3 regions of the Bombilactobacillus sp. ESL1092 genome follow, and region 2 is predicted to be linked to each of the others. Evidence: riboswitches for the same ligand, from Rfam matches in the RefSeq annotation. Region 2 holds a riboswitch; each other region holds the start of a gene.

What was found. A riboswitch is a leader RNA that binds a small molecule or an ion and turns the genes downstream of it on or off. The one in region 2 is predicted to bind thiamine pyrophosphate.
Region 1: another riboswitch for thiamine pyrophosphate. It lies ahead of AC3B6Y_RS09120 (SLC5/6 family protein); the one in region 2 lies ahead of thiW (energy coupling factor transporter S component ThiW).
Region 3: another riboswitch for thiamine pyrophosphate. It lies ahead of thiT (energy-coupled thiamine transporter ThiT); the one in region 2 lies ahead of thiW (energy coupling factor transporter S component ThiW).

The regions. Positions count from the first base shown of each region.
Region 1 is NZ_CM176594.1:1,884,776-1,890,308, forward strand. It holds gene AC3B6Y_RS09100 (hypothetical protein) at 1-368, opposite strand, end outside; gene AC3B6Y_RS09105 (hypothetical protein) at 512-691, opposite strand; gene AC3B6Y_RS09110 (helix-turn-helix domain-containing protein) at 1,061-1,147, opposite strand; gene AC3B6Y_RS09115 (hypothetical protein) at 2,911-3,294, opposite strand; gene AC3B6Y_RS09120 (SLC5/6 family protein) at 3,357-4,061, opposite strand; TPP riboswitch at 4,149-4,249, opposite strand.
Region 2 is NZ_CM176594.1:1,210,116-1,215,648, forward strand. It holds gene AC3B6Y_RS05455 (C39 family peptidase) at 151-864, shown strand; TPP riboswitch at 909-997, shown strand; gene thiW (energy coupling factor transporter S component ThiW) at 1,150-1,659, shown strand; gene cbpA (cyclic di-AMP binding protein CbpA) at 1,733-2,398, opposite strand; gene AC3B6Y_RS05470 (hypothetical protein) at 2,413-2,556, opposite strand; gene AC3B6Y_RS05475 (L-lactate dehydrogenase) at 2,711-3,682, opposite strand; gene pth (aminoacyl-tRNA hydrolase) at 4,093-4,650, shown strand; gene mfd (transcription-repair coupling factor) at 4,661-5,533, shown strand, end outside.
Region 3 is NZ_CM176594.1:1,018,053-1,023,585, reverse strand. It holds gene AC3B6Y_RS04695 (DUF871 domain-containing protein) at 1-1,043, shown strand, start outside; gene lplA (lipoate--protein ligase) at 1,162-2,175, opposite strand; gene lplA (lipoate--protein ligase) at 2,203-3,216, opposite strand; gene thiT (energy-coupled thiamine transporter ThiT) at 3,289-3,861, opposite strand; TPP riboswitch at 3,902-4,001, opposite strand; gene AC3B6Y_RS04675 (DUF4811 domain-containing protein) at 4,127-4,864, opposite strand; gene AC3B6Y_RS04670 (MDR family MFS transporter) at 4,867-5,533, opposite strand, start outside.

The DNA of each region.
Region 1 (5,533 bases), 670 kb from region 2:
TCTGCGAACCAAAAGTTTGCGGCAGTAATGGTTAGTAAATCTACAATGATTAAAAGTAACGCAATACTCATGAACGATTTTTTCAGACCAAAATGTTGAACGATTTTATCGCTGATGAGAGAGCCAATTAAATTACCCAGGCCAGCGACCAAGAGTGCTGTACCAATTGTTGATAAAGAGAGCTGAAAGTCCGCCTGAAACCAAGTTGAGACAAAGGTCATGACCGTAAACGCGCCTGTTTGGAAAATTAAGTAAACGATTAATTGGCTTAGAGCTTGGTGATTAGTTAAAATTTGTTGATAGATTTGAATAAAGGAGAGATGTTGGCGGGACTTAATTTCTAATTCGGGTAAGGTGAAAAATAACAAAATAACAATAGTAATAACAAGAAGCTGCTCCTAGATAAACATAGAATGGAGTGTGCCAGAACTAGCGGCTAAATAACTGCCAATGGGAATCCCAATGACTTGCGCAACAGAGATCCCTGCCGTGGTGTAACCCATGACTTTGACTACTTGTTTTTCGCGGAATCACTACGGGAATACAGGCCTAGACTTGTGGTGCTCACAAAAGAAGCACTGACGCCAGCCAAAAAGCGAAAGATTAGCATTAAAGGAAAACTGTTGGCAAACGCACAGAGTAAAGTTGCGAGGGCAAAACTTAATAAGCCCATAACATGCTTTTTCATCATGGCCGTTAGAAATAGGGCCGGAAATTAAAGCAAAGACTGCATAACCAATGGCATAGGCACTCACTAACCAACCAGGAAAATGCAGTTGGAATATGATAAATGTGGCTCAAAGTAGGTAATAATGGCGAAATTAAAAATGTATCTGTACCAATTAAAACATTGTTAAAAAGAATAAACTAGCATATTTTTTCATCTCTTGAAGACTTCCGTTTCATTTAATCAAGTTGTAATTCGCTATTTCTAAATATATCGAAATTGGTTCTAAAATTTTTTAGCTGGCCGTCAAAGTTGTGAAAAATCCGGCAAGTACTGCAAAGGTGGCTTCGTTGATGCTAATCAAACGTGTTTGTGCATCTTTACGGGTCTTGGTTAAGCCGGCCTCCGCATAGCTCGTAAATGATATGAAACGGTGGAATCACTTAAGTTTAAATGCGCTGCAATTTCACCACAGGTCATTTCCTAGGTGACTGTTAAACAGGATTCGAATAATTTTTAAGCGTCCTTCATCGGCTAAAGCTTTGAGAATTTTTACTCTATTTTCGTCAGAATTTATTTTTACTCCTTATTTGTATTTTTAGAAATATCGAATTAACGATTTGTATTAAAACATTATCAAGCTGAAATGTCAAATTTTAAATTGAAACTGATGGCACAGATTAACGAGTAATTGAATTGAATTGGGAAAAAATCACCTCGCTGCTCAGTTGAAATGTGCTAATATTGGCTTTGAAACATGATTAAACTGCCACCAAAGAATTTGTTACTATAGAGCTGAGGTAGTTCACGGAAAGAAAGTAAAAAATGTTCAAGAAAATTTATGATTATGTCAAAGTAAAACTATGAAGCTGGCAATTATGATGATGTGCAATTGTATATGGCTTTGGCAGCAACAAAAAGCCCACAAGAATAATGCATCAATGACAGATTTTGCCATGGGCGAACAGCAGGCTCAAAACGATTATCAGTAGCATGAATCTTTCAAAGTTTATCCTCAATTAGCAGTTGATGTTTCCAACAAACTCTTTGGATCATCGTGCGGATTATATTGCGGAGTTTATTATATTAAAGGTTATAATTCGTACAAATTAAAAATGAAGTAGTTTTAAAAGCCAAAAACAGTCTTACATATCAATATACTAACTTGATAATTCAAAGCGATATATTGATATATAAAGACTGTTTTTTACATAATTAGTTAGTGTGAGCTTCACTTAAGTTAGCCCATTGTTTGTTGGTTCCTAATTTGAGATAATTTTGTCCGTTGATGTTTTTAACACCATAAACTTTGTAAAAGTCGTCGCTTGGATTTTAGTCGTTGGCGTTCCAAACTGGTTAAACAGTTCTCCCCTTTAAAATATATAGCGAACGCACGGCCACTACGTCATTAGCGGGCATCCACCCATTGGTTAGCTCCTAAGTCCACCCGCGTAATGGGATTTCCGGTGGCACTGTTACTAGCATACTTACTGATTTTCCAATCAGCAATCTGAGGATTTAAATAACCAGTGATGTGCCATAGTTGTGGCGAGTCGTAGATGGGAACTTGTTGATAGTTAGAATAGGCTTCTATTAAGTTATTGGGCTTTTTGTTTTTGACGACGCCACCTAAAAAGACATCACTACTTTTAACCCAGGCCTTGGCCCCTAGTTTATAAGATAAGCGCTGAGCATTGGCTGCTGGACTAGCTTGGCCAATGGCGAAGACTTGCCAATTGTTGATTTTAGTTGATAAAGTGGCCCCGGTTGGTTGCGTGCAATCAGCATCACTACAAGGGTACTGCAGTATTGCCGGAACTAACTTGTAAATTAGTAGCTGATGTCACGTAGTTTTTTGCTTGAACTGGTTGTACGGCTTAACATTAAACAGCCGATTAGGGCAAGTAAGAAGCTGCTACTGGATAACTTTAGTTTCATTTTTAATTTTCATCCTTGTCAAATTAAATTTTATGTTGAAAACTTAACTTGGTCCTTCAGTGTGTGATCTGGCTTTTAATGATATCAACTCCTTTAGCTTTGTTTCATAAAGATTAATTTAAATATAGCATAAATCAGTACTAGTGATTGCAAATAATGACTATTATTTAATTAATTTTTAATAAAATTTAATAGATATCGCAACAACTAATCAAAAATTGAGATTAAATTTGATAGAAATCTTACTTTTGAAAAATGCTACTATTAATTAATGTAACAGCATTAATCATTTAAAATCATACTTTTTACTGAAAGTAGCCGTGATGAGCAGTGCGCTGGTGATGATCACCAGTAATAATAAGGTAGTGCCGCCAATGAAGTCTAATTTTTGCAGCAAAGAGTGCTACAACGCCCACTAACCACCACCAGAAATTCCACAAAAGTTTAGCTTTTCGTTTAATTAAGAAGACACTGACGAGCAAATAAAATGGCAAATAATGGCGTAAAATAGACCCACAAAGTTTAAGAAGTTTGGTATACTTTAAAGAAACATTGAGTGCAATTAATAAGCCTAATATAGTAATACCAATAGCCCAATAATTGACATGGTTTTGCCCTACACAATTATCTCTAACTGGTTGCTGCAGAGTAAGCATCCATAAAGGTTGTGGTAAGGTTGTGAAGATCATAATTAATAAAGCGATGATGCCCAAATTGGTTTGTGCTAGGGTTAGAATTAGTTGTCGCAGACTTAAGGTAATAATCCTAGGACAAACATGGCACAGCTACCGAGAAAGTAACCCAGGACGCTCACTAAACTTTCCTTCACTGGCTGCTGTCCTTGATAGGTATAATCACCAATCAATGGTAGCCAAGATAAGACCATCGTCACGTTGAGTTCTACCGCACTGCCAAAACTGATCGGAGTGAGTTTTAGCTGCTGTGCATGAGGGAAAGAATGTGTCAGCAAAATTCCTGCTACTAAAAGCATCCCGATAGCTAAGAGAATAACTACTAAATTATTGATTCGAAAGAGCCATTGATGGTTCAATAATAGCCAAATAATAATTAATCCCGCTACAATTACTGCCATGACCACTGTATTATGATAATTAAATAACTTCTGTGCCAGACTATTTAAAGCTAATTGTGCATTGACGATCATCACTGCCGTCCAGCCGAGTAACTGTAACGCATTTAAACCAGAGAAAATTTCAACTCCAGCCTTACCAAAGATACTTTGTGTGACGGCAATAGCAGGTTGTTGTTTAATTGCTGAAAGATAAGCTGCAGGTAATAAAAATAAAAAACAGCCAATCAAGTGCCCGATAATAATGGCACTAATACCTTTCCCCCATCCTAAGGGAGCCATTAAGGTTCCAGTAACAATTTCAGCAATTGAGATTGCTGTTCCCAGCCACAATAAAAATAAACTACTCAACTTTGTTTGTTGCATTTTGCACACACTTTCCGAATAAATACTTGGTTGTGGCAATAAAAAAGTATTCTTTTACGATTCAGCAACAATTTCGCAAAAAGAATACTTTCAATTGATCACAATTCCTACGTTTGTCTTAACAAAACAGGTTCGAAGGGTCTGATTTTCATCATTCTCAGCACAGATAGGCTCCCCTTTGCGATAATTATATGTTTACAGATGCTAGTTTATAACGTTTACATAAAAAGTACAACATTTAATTGATATGTATTTGGGCATGAAACCAATGTTGGAAAAAGAATAGATATCCGCAACTTGCTTATCCTGTGTGAAAATTAAGCAAGAAGCTTCTGCTATGTATTTTTTAACAAAGAACGTTACTTTAAATGTTAATAATTGGTTCACTGACTTTATTTGAATATTTAAATGGTGATAAAACTATATTTTTTAAATTATTATGCCTTATTATTTAATAATAGTATTTTTTGACCATATAGATCTACGTTTAAAAGAGCATATATATATATATATATATGGAATCTAATTTCTACAGTAAGTAAAATACATTATAGTAATAAATACTAATTAACTAAACAAAATAATTTGTTATCAAAGCCTTATATATTTAAGATATATTATTATTTTTAATGATTAAAGAATTATTTCGATTTATAATAAAATAATCCATTTGATTAACTAATTGGTTTTAATAATTATAATTTGAAATGAAAATAATTTGTATTAATAAATAGTACTGATGTTTAATGATTAACATATTTAATACTTTCTTTAAAAATAAAAGGTAAACTTATAAGCATCTAAATAATTATTTATTTAGAGCCTTTTTTAACTTTGATAAGTATCAAACAATTTCAAAATTTAAATAACAACTAAAAATATGTTACGTGAAATTTAGATTATTAAACACTTAATCAGTTTTTTTACTGAACGTTGAACAGTTTGTCCAGACTTTAAAACGGCTAATAATCCTAGGACAAACATACTTTGGGTATCATTTTGATACCCAAAATACACAGCTACCTAAAGTATTTTTATTGCATTAACATTAAGTGAAAAATACATCCAAATATATAACCGTGTTCAACGTTCAGTAAAAAAACTGATTAAGTGTTTAATAATCTAAATTTCACGTAACATATTTTTAGTTGTTATTTAAATTTTGAAATTGTTTGATACTTATCTTTCCTTACCACTGGCTGCTGAAATAATTCTTTAATCATTAAAAATAATAATATATCTTAAATATATAAGGCTTTGATAACAAATTATTTTGTTTAGTTAATTAGTATTTATTACTATAATGTATTTTACTTACTGTAGAAATTAGATTCCATATATATATATATATATATGCTCTTTTAAACGTAGATCTATATGGTCAAAAAATACTATTATTAAATAATAAGGCATAATAATTTAAAAAATATAGTTTTATCACCATTTAAATATTCAAATAAAGTCAGTGAACC
Region 2 (5,533 bases):
AAGTACTAAATAGCATTTGAGAAAGCAGTCTTCACAAAAATGTTCGCAAATTTTTAAAAATTTGTGGGCATTTTTTGTTTTAACTTTTTTTAACTAGCGAAATTAATAATTATCGTACAAAAAAGCCAGTATCTGAGTATAATTATTTATATGAAAAAAACTACAAAGTTCGTCATATTCTTTTTAGCAATCTTCTTAGTTGGTGGTCTAGGTTATTATTTGTTTATCGCCGCCGATGGTCTGCATAATCCGTTCACTTACCATCAAGAGGTTTTATTAGATGTACCTTACGAAAATCAACTAGAGGATAATCCTTTAAAAAATGGCTGTGAAGTGACTTCATTGTCAATGTTATTGCGATACTATGGTTTTCACGAAACTAAAAATGACTTGGCAGCTCAGATTGACCGTCAGCCTTTTTTGGTAGATGCGACGCACCATGGTGATCCGCGTAAGGGTTTTGTTGGTAATATCAAAGATGGTTATGCAGCTATGGGCGTTTACGTGGAACCAATTAGTAAGTTGTGTCGGCAAATTGTCGGTAACAAATATCAGGTTCACAGTGGCGAAAATTTACAGCCAGCCGATTTAAAACGTTTGATACACCATGAGAAACCAGTTTGGATTTTGGCTACGTTAGATTTTCAACCAGTGACCAAAAATGATTTGCTCAAATGGAAGACGCCTTCAGGAACAATGACCGTCAGTCCTTTGATTCATTCGGTAGTTGTGACTGGTATTGATCAACATTATTTTTATGTAAATGACCCACTCAAGAAAAAAGATCGGAAAGTTCCAATTAAAAAATTATTGCGTTCCTTTACGGGAATGCGAGCTCAATATTTATATTTAAGTCAAAAATAAATTTGGGTGTTCCTAAATCAACAAAAGCTACTATAATGAATTTTAGAAAGTCTACGGGGTGCTAAATAGCTGAGAACATACTCGTGAACCTGATCTAGATAATACTAGCGCAGGAATAGACACAAAATAAGCTGGCAGCTAATTGTTGATAACTGATCTTGAGATAAGGGAATTGTTTTGAGATCTGGCTGAAGCTGATTAGTTCTTGAACTTATTTTGGCTTCAAGATGTTTTTAAGGCTGTGAACCCCCTTCGACTTTAATTCAATAGTTGGAGGAAACAGTGATGACGAAACAAAGTTTGCAGGTCAAAAGATTAACAGTGATAGCATTAATGATTGCGTTGGATTTTATCCTATCACCAATTTTGAGAGTCGAGGGCATGGCTCCCATGTCGAGTGTTGTCAATATCATTGCGGCGGTATTAATGAATCCGTTCGCTGCGACGTTGATGGCCTTGATTTGTGGGTTAATGCGGATGCTATTTTTAGGTATTCCGCCATTAGCTTTAACAGGAGCGGTTTTTGGCGCTTTTTTAGCGGCATTCTTTTACAAAGTTTGGCCGCATTCGTGGGCAGCTGCTCTGGGAGAAATAATTGGTACGGGCATTATTGGTTCATTATTATCTTATCCAGTAATGGCCTGGTTCACAGGATCAGCTAGTGGCTTATATTTATTCGTTTATACGCCCCGTTTTTTAGGCGCAGCCATTATGGGTTCTATTGTAGCTTGTTTATTATTAATTAAATTAGGTAAATTATCTACCTTTCAAAAGATCCAAAAGTTATTTCGTTAAAAAATAAAAAATGAGGCTCGGACCAAAATTGTCCGAGCCTTATTTTAGTATTAAAAAAATTCTTCAATTGACTTTAAGCTTGGGGGAGCTCGTTTAAAATAGTGCCCTTTTGCAAATCATCAATTTCGGCTACGCGAAAGTTGTTTTCTTCTAGTTCATGAACAATTTTTGCTAGCGTAGCTGGTGTCAGTCCCGATTGTAACGTAAATAAATTCCGCCGTACGAGAGCTGTTTTGCGGGCATCCAAGGTTAAGCAACCAGCAATATTAGCATAGCGACTAATAATTGAAGACATAGCTGCTAATTCGCCGCTTTGTCCCGAGGAAATTACCGTTAAGACGTAACTACCAGTATTAATATTCCAGGCTTCAGATAACATATTTAATAATTTAGTATGTGTTAAAATTCCGTAAAAATGGTTGTTCTCGTCTAAAACAGCAATGTAAGGTAAATCTTTAATATTAAAAAAGACTTTAAAAAAGGGAGCGTTCACGGGAATGGTTTTGGTTGCATTCTTGATTAGATAGGTAACTGGTAAGTTCATATCACCCCCACGTGATTTGTGACGGTAAATGTGCATTTTATAAATATTGCCCCGAAAGATTGTTCCCGTTTCATCTAAAATCGGGACACACCGAAAACCAGTATCTTCTAAAATTTGTAAAGCTTCAGCTAAAGTAACTGATTCTTGAACCGTAGTTAAAAATTGTTTTTTTAAAACAAGTGATTTAATCAGCATGATTGTCTCCTTTACTACTCATCGCTGGAAGCAAAATAAGCTGCTGGCCAAAAGGCAACAAACAAAGGTACAATACCTAACCACCAATTTTCTAAAGCAATGCCGCCTAAAACGCATAATACACATAAGACTAATAAAATAATCATGAACTTCTTCATTGATGAACCTCCAATCATTATCTATTACCTTTTATTGTAAAGCCAAGTTCCGGGTTTGACAAATTAATGACGATTAATTTGGCCATAAAAAAAGACTGAAGTGATTGTTACTCTGATTGCTCCAATCTCTGATTCAGTCTTTTGTTTAATTAAATTATTTAATGCCAACTTCTTTAAAGCTATCTTCAGCAACTTTCCGTAATTGCGCTGCAGAATTGTCCATTTTAGCTTTTTCGGCATCAGTTAAAGGAATTTCCAAAATCTTTTGGACACCATTGCGGTTAATCACAGTTGGTGAACTGATGTATAGATCTTGGACACCGTATTGACCGTTCATCCCAACGGATAATGGTAAAACAGTATTTTCATCACGTAACAAAGCTTGGCAGATTCGTGCTAAAGCAGTACCAATACCATAGAAGGTAGCACCTTTAGTATTAATAATGTCGTAAGCAGCATTAACGATGGTATCATTGAGTTCAGCTAATTTTTCTTCGGTTAATTCTGGATGAGTAGCACGCAATTCAGCCATTGTTAAGCCCCCAACTGTTACATGAGACCAGGCAGCAAATTCACTATCACCGTGTTCACCCAAGATATAGCCGTGAACTGAACGAGGGTCAACATTTAATTCTTGACCAACAAATTTCCGTAAACGAGCAGTATCTAGTGAAGTACCAGTACCGATAACCCGTTCTCTTGGGAAACCAGAAATCTTCCAAGTACCATAAGTTAAAATATCTACTGGGTTAGCAGCAACTAAAAAGATTCCATTAAATCCAGAATCAACGATTGGTTTAATGATCGTTTGTAGAATCTTTAAATTCTTATTAACTAAATCTAATCTCGTCTCACCAGGCTTTTGTGGAGCACCAGCAGTAATGACAACGATATCAGCATCTTTGGCGTCACTATATTCAGCAGAATAAAGTTTAGTTGGATAACTTAAAGGTGTGGCATCAGCAAGGTCCAATGCGTCACCTTTGGTCTTATCTTTAGCAATATCAGTAATGCCAATTTCGTTAGCAATACCTTGTAAAGTCATTGCGTAAGCAAATGTTGAACCAACAGCACCATCACCAACTAATAAAATTTTAGTATGGTTTTTATCTGTAATACTTGTCATGAATTCTACCCCTTTTTTTACTTTGTTAATAACTGCACGACTTGATTTTACCACGCAAGTTTCTGAAAAAAAAGTGGTTTGTGTAATTTGACACTATTAAATTAGACTAAAATAGCCTGAGAAAGCTATTTGAGTTCCATTACTATGACGGATATTTTTTCAAGATAAATGTTATAATCAAGCAGCAATGCTTGTTAAAATTATGTTGAAATCAAAAATTACGAGCTATTAATATTAATTGCTGGGCTTTGTTTTCAACCACAACGAACATTAATTATTAGTGATAACCTAAACACTAGCATTTTAAGCCGCAGAGACTTAAATTTTTTAGAGAAAGATTGAAGTGGAAAAATTAAGCAATATTAGTTAATAAATTATGTAATTAAAACTTGAAAACTAGGTGAAAAATTATGAAGGCAATTTTTGGATTAGGCAATCCGGGCGTACAATATGATCAGACAAAACATAATATGGGGTTTATGACAATTGATCAATTGGCCCAGTATTATCAAGTGGAATTAAACAAAAAAGAATGTTCCGCACTAGATGTGCGTTTTAAATTACAGGGCGAAGCAATTTATTTAGTTAAGCCCTTAACATTTATGAATACTTCAGGTAATGCGGTACGAATGCTCATGGATTATTATCAAATTCGTCCGGAAGAAATTTTAGTGATTCAAGATGATTTAGATATGCCAATTGGGAAGGTTCGTTTACGCCAACAAGGCTCAGCTGGTGGACATAATGGTATAAAAAGTATTATCTCTGCGGTCGGAACCAAAGAATTCAAGCGGGTTAAGATTGGAATTGGACACCCCAAACGTTCACAAGTGATTAATTGGGTGTTAGATCCATTTTCTGAGGCTGATGCGCCCCAGGCGCAAGCTGGCATCCAGCGGGCAGCTGAAGCGATTGAACAATGGATTACTACGGATAATTTTCAACAAACAATGAATGATTTTAATTAGGAGAAAGATAGTGCAACTAGTTGATTTTTTAAAACAAAATCATGATTTGAAAAAATTTATTGCGCAATTACAACCGCAATCAAAACAATTATTGACGGGTCTTAGTGGATCGGCTAAAGCATTATTTTTAGCCACTTTAGTTGAGCAAACACAACAACCAGTGCTGCTCGTTACTGATAATAATTACCATGCAGATTTGTTATGTGATGATTTACAACAATTGCTACCAGCACAGCAACTGTATAACTTTTCAGTGGAAGCCTTAATTGCGACGCAAGTAGCAACTAGCTCACCGCAGGCTTTACGGCAACGGATTTTAGCTTTGAATTTTTTACAGACGAAACGTCCGGGAATTGTGGTGACTTCGGTTAGTGGTCTGGAATATTTGTTACCAACACCAGAACAATTTGCTGAAGCGCAAGTAAGTTTAAAAGTCGGCCAAGAAATTACGGTGGAACACCTGTTACAACAACTAGTGACTTTGGGATATCGGCGGGATAGTTTAGTTGCCCATCCTGGTGAGTTTGCTTTGCGCGGCGATATCTTAGACTTTTATCCGTTAACCAGTAACCAACCAGTTAGATTAGAATTGTTTGGCGATGAGCTTGATACGATTCATGAATTTGACCCGCAAAGTCAACGCAGCCAAGCGCAGTTATCACAAATAACTATTACGCCAGCGCAAGATCAATTAGTCACGCCAGAAGTCTTGAAACAAAGTGGTCAACGATTACAAAAGCGTTTGCAAACTGATTTAAAGAAAATTAAAGATGACGCTACTAAAAAGGCGTTACGGACCAATTTTCAAGTTGATATTGACCAAATGTTACGTGCACAACTGCCAGCTAATTTAAATCAATATGTGGATTTATTATATTCTACG
Region 3 (5,533 bases), 190 kb from region 2:
AATACTTAGAATTGGGACACAAATACGGCTTTTCCCGAATTTTCATGAGTATGTTAGAAGTTACCGGTTCTCCGGAACAAACTAAAGCTAAATTTCAAAAAATTATCGACGTGGGTAACAAGCTCGGTTATCAAACCATTATTGACGTTGCTCCTAACATCTTTGATGAATTGAATATTTCTTACGATGATTTATCATTTTTTGCTGAATTACATGCAGCGGGCATCAGGTTGGATCAAGCTTTTGATGGCGCCACTGAAGCCATGCTGTCTTATAACCCTTACGGCTTAATTATTGAACTGAACCTTAGTAATAATGTTGATTACTTAAATAATATTTTAAGTTTTCAAGCCAATACGCCCTTTATCTATGGCTGTCACAATTTTTATCCGCAAATAGGAACTGGTTTACCCTATGATTATTTTATGGAGTGTAATCAGCGCTTCAAAAAAGCTGGGATTCATACTGCCGCCTTTGTAGCGAGTCATGTGGGCGACCAAGGGCCGTGGAATGTCAACGATGGCTTACCAACTTTAGAAATGGATCGAAAATTACCTATTGCTGTGCAAGCCAAGCACTTATTTGCCTCTCAAATGATTGACGACGTAATTATCGGCAATGCTTACGCTAGTGAAAGTGAGTTGCAAGCCTTAGCCCAAACTGATCGCTATCAATTAGAATTTGACTTGGATTTAAATGATACTGTTAATCCGGTTGAAGCAGACATCATGTTCAAGCCACAACATTTTCGGCGCGGTGATATTAATCAATTAGTCATTCGTTCCACTATGCCGCGCGTTACCTATCAAGCTGTAGCCAATCCACCGCATGATAATGACCAAGTTTTCCAACGTGGCGATGTTTTAATCGGCAATGATAACTTTGGTGTTTATAAAAATGAACTGCAAATTGCTTTAGAGCCTCATCAAGATTCACGTAAAAATAAAGTCGGACAATTAAAACCGGAAGAACTATTCTTGTTGGACTTCATCAAACCGTGGACAAAATTTAAATTAACGCATCGAACTGAATCCAAGAATTAAATTCTAAGCAGAAAAAACAGCTAGCCTTAGTCCAAACTATTGCTAGCTGTTTTTTAATTGTTAGAAACTGGAACCCAAAGAATGCTGCGGGAATTGCAACGACTTTTGTTCTAATCTTTCATGGCTTTAACAAATCAACTAATTGCTGTGCCGTAAAATTGGTAAAATATTGATCCACATCAACCGAAGCTAAGGCCTGCGTTAAAGCTGATTCCGTATAGTCAATGCCAACTAAATATGCTGGTAATTCACTAACATCTTGTTGGCCAAAGAAATCTCCATAAAACTTAATTTGAGCAATTTTCCCATGGTCAATCAATAACCGCGCATCAATGGTCCCCGCATTAAAATGCTGACGCTTTTGAATGGTAAATTGTGGCGATTGTCCATAAACCCAATCCCAATTGGAATATAATTCTTGGTTTAGTTGGGCAATCCCCGCCTGATCTTGAGCGTTCAAGTGATACTCTTTATCCTTGATGTCTGCTAAGTCTCGTGCTTCAAACAGACTCAACAATAAAGCATCGCGGAACTGTTCAATAGTTAAGTTTTGATATTCAGGTGCCAAATAAGGTTTCAAATTCGTCACGCGACTGCGGACTGACTTAATACCCTTAGACGCAATTTTATCAGGCGCCACCTTGAGTGCTTGGCTCAAAACATCTAAGTCCACATCATAAGTCAACGTCCCGTGCGAGAAAGTTTTGCCATTTTTAGTATACATGGCATTGCCGGAAAACTTTTTACCAGCAATTAATAAATCATTGCGCCCAGAAACTTCTACTCCTGTGGCTCCCATCCGCTGTAGAGCTGCTACAATCGGTTGGGTCATTTTTTGAAAATCACCAAACCGCTCATCTTGCGCATTAATCACAAAACTAAAAGAGACGTTACCTAAGTCATCATACACGGCGCCACCACCCGAAAGCCGTCGGGTGACCGTAATTTGGTGTGCTTTCACGTAATCTAAGTTTAATTCTTCCAAAGTATTTTGATTGCGTCCCACAATAATACACGGTTTTTGAATATAGAACAAAACCAATGGTTCATCAAAGTCCTTATTGTTCATTAAATATTGTTCGGTTGCCAGATTTTCACGAATATCTTGTGCTGGCATGCAAAAATAATACACGGTCCTGCGATCCTTTGGAAAATATTTTTAAGGTGTCACTAGCTTGATCAAATCAGCTGCTTTAATACCGGTAAAATACTGGTCTAAATCAATCGTTTGTAATTTTTGAGCAAGATGATCATAATCATAAGTCACACCTTGAAGTTGTTGTTCTAATTGTTCAACATCTTGTGTACCAAAGAAATCACCGTAAAACTTAGCTTGACTAATCTTGCCTTGCTCAATGACAAACCGTGCATCAATGGTCCCCATCTCAAAGTGTTGGCGATTCTTCACGGTAAACTCGGGTGATTTGCCGTACACCCAATCCCAATTAGCGTAAATGTCTGTTTTTAATTGCGCAATTGCTTGCTGGTCTTGGGCGGTAATTTGGTATTCATGATCTTTAATGTCCGCTAAATCATCAGCTTGAAAGAGACTTAATAACAAAATATCGCGAAATTGTTCCGTCGTTAAATTTTGATACTGTGCATCTAAATACGGCCGAATATTCGTTACCCGACTGCGCACCGACTTAATACCTTTAGAAGCAATCTTATCTTTTGGTACATGCAAGGCTTTTGTCAAGACGTCTAAATCGACATCATACGATAAAGTACCATGTGAGAAAGTTTTGCCATTCTTGGTATACATGGCATTGCCCGAAAACTTTTTACCGTCTATTAAAATATCATTGCGCCCGGAAACTTGTGCCCCAGTTGCCCCTAAGCGGTGTAAGGCGTCAACCAGCGGTTGGGTTATTTTTTTAAAGTCACCAAACTTTTCATCTTTTGCATCGACTACAAAACTAAAACAAAGATTACCTAAGTCTTGATATACTGCGCCGCCCCCCGAAAGTCGTCGAGTAACCGTGATTTGATGTTGACGGACATAGTCGTTATTCAATTCTTCAATTGTGTTTTGATTATGACCAACAATAATACAAGGACTTTCAATATAAAACAATACTAGTGGTTCATCAAAATCCTTATTATTCATTAAATACTGCTCAGTGGCTAGATTATCACGGATATCATGCGATTGCATTACTACATAGTACATTCAGAGCACCTCTCTTTATAAACGTTTTCAATAACATTATAAAGAAATTAAACTCAAATGACTATCTTTAATTTATTTTGTTTTTAAATTTAATAATTTAACTAAAATATTTTTTAAACAGCCAAAGACGATTAACGCAAAAACTAAACTGGCAACTGCACTACCACCATTAACTAATAACGACCATGTCCACGGATTAAATGCTTTGGGAGCATAAGAACCCCACACCAAGACGCCCGCCACAAAATGACAAAAGTATTTGATAAATAATGCAACACTACTACTAACTAATACTGCTGGCAAAATCGATCGGTGTTGTTGAATCCGCTGCTCAATCACAGGTGCCCAAAGACCAGCTAAGCCTAAGACCCCAAAGGCCACAGGATATTCCAATATTCCTTGCCACACATTTAAAACCGAACCACTACTTAAGCCTCGTAAAATCAAATCCAATAATCCCCACACAATACCAGCGATAATGCCGGCTTTAACACCCCGGCGCCAAGAATATAAACACAAAGGAACTACTCCATACAAAATCTCAATTGAGGAAATTCCTAAACTGTGAGGAATATACGACAAAGCCATGGCTAGCGCCACGATAATTGCACCTTCAACCAACGTTTGTAACTTATTTTTTGACATCAAAAAACACTCCTTTTTAACTATCTCGCAAAAAAGAGTGTCTACCACTCATCACAATTCCTACGCTTGTACTAACAAACAGGTTCCAAGGGTCTGAACTTAATCACTCTCAGCTATTTAGAGCTCCCCTTTGCGATGATAATCTGATTTAATTAATTCGAGTGTAACCGAATTGATGTTAAAACACAAGAAAACATCCAAAAAAATAGACTTTTGAGAAATTTCTCAAAAGTCTATTTGGAACATTTAGTTGTTGTCACACAGTTTATTGACCAACTGCTTTTTTAATCAATTGCGTTTGAAATTCTTGCGCATATTGTTTACTCAAAGCTGTCATTTTGGTCTTATTAGTCATTAAACTAGGATCTTTCTTCGCTGCAGCAGCCAATTTTTGTTTAACATAAGCTTGAGCTTGTGTTTTAACTTGCGCTTGACCAGCTGGCGTTTTCATTTGGGCCATTTTCTTTTGTAATTGCTTAACTTGATTCATTGATAAATGTAACCAATTCTTAGGCAAATAGAACGTATTAACCCGTTTAACTAATTTATTATCCATCCCAGAAACGCCAAACCAAATCTTATCCGCATTTGATTTATACTTCCAACGCGTAACCGTCTCTTTTAAAGAACCGTCCTGTTTAGTGGTGGACTTAATGTGGTTATTAGAAATTGTCTCTTCATTAACTTGTGAATGAACGGGCTTTTTCTGATCTGGATCAGTTTTATAAACTTGCACCGTTTCTTTTCCATTAGTACCCACAGTCTTATACAACATTAAGTTCAAGCCATTAGCTGATTTAGCTGGGTAAATCTGGGTAGTTTTACTTTCGGTCACTTGGTGCATACCGAAGTGATTATAATCATTCAAGACTAAAAAGACGAGTGACAATCCGAAAATAATTAAAGCAATAAGCGTAGCGAATGTCCGTAAAAGTGGTTTTCTTAAATAGACAAAACTCATAAAGGTAGCGACTGCACCGATAACTAAAGTTACTAAAATCATGCCTATTCACCCCCCTTTACTACTTTGTTAACATCAACATCTTTAGCCTGGTTCTTTTCTTTTAAGAAGAAGGCCAAAACCACACCAATCACAGCAAAGACTAAGGAGAACATAAAGGAAGCATGATAACCTGCTAAAGTTGCATTTAAGAAGTCATGCTTATATTGGAATGGTGCCGCATGCAATAAATGCTTACCTGGTTGTTGACCTTTAGTAACATTAGTCAATAACGTAATCATAATCGCTGAACCAATCGAAGACGCAATCTGACGTGCCGTGTTGTTAGCTGCCGTACCATCAGCAATTAAATCATCTGGTAAAGCATTCATTCCGGAAGTGGTAACTGGCATCAAGACCATCGAGATTCCTAATGTCCGTACTACCTGTAAAATAACAATGTAACTGGTTGGTGTGTCAGCAGTTAACCACACGAATGGCAACGTTGCTAACGTCAAAATAACCAAGCCAATAACCGCTAAACGCCGACCGCCAAATGCGTCAAAGGTCCGTCCTGTAATAGGACTCATGAAGGCCATGACTAACGCTGCTGGTAGTAAAATTAAACCAGACTTCAAAGCACTCATACCGTGCACAATTTGTAAATAAAGTGGTAAGACTGTAGAAACACCTAACATCGCAATTGTCACAATGGAGGACAAAATAGCTGCT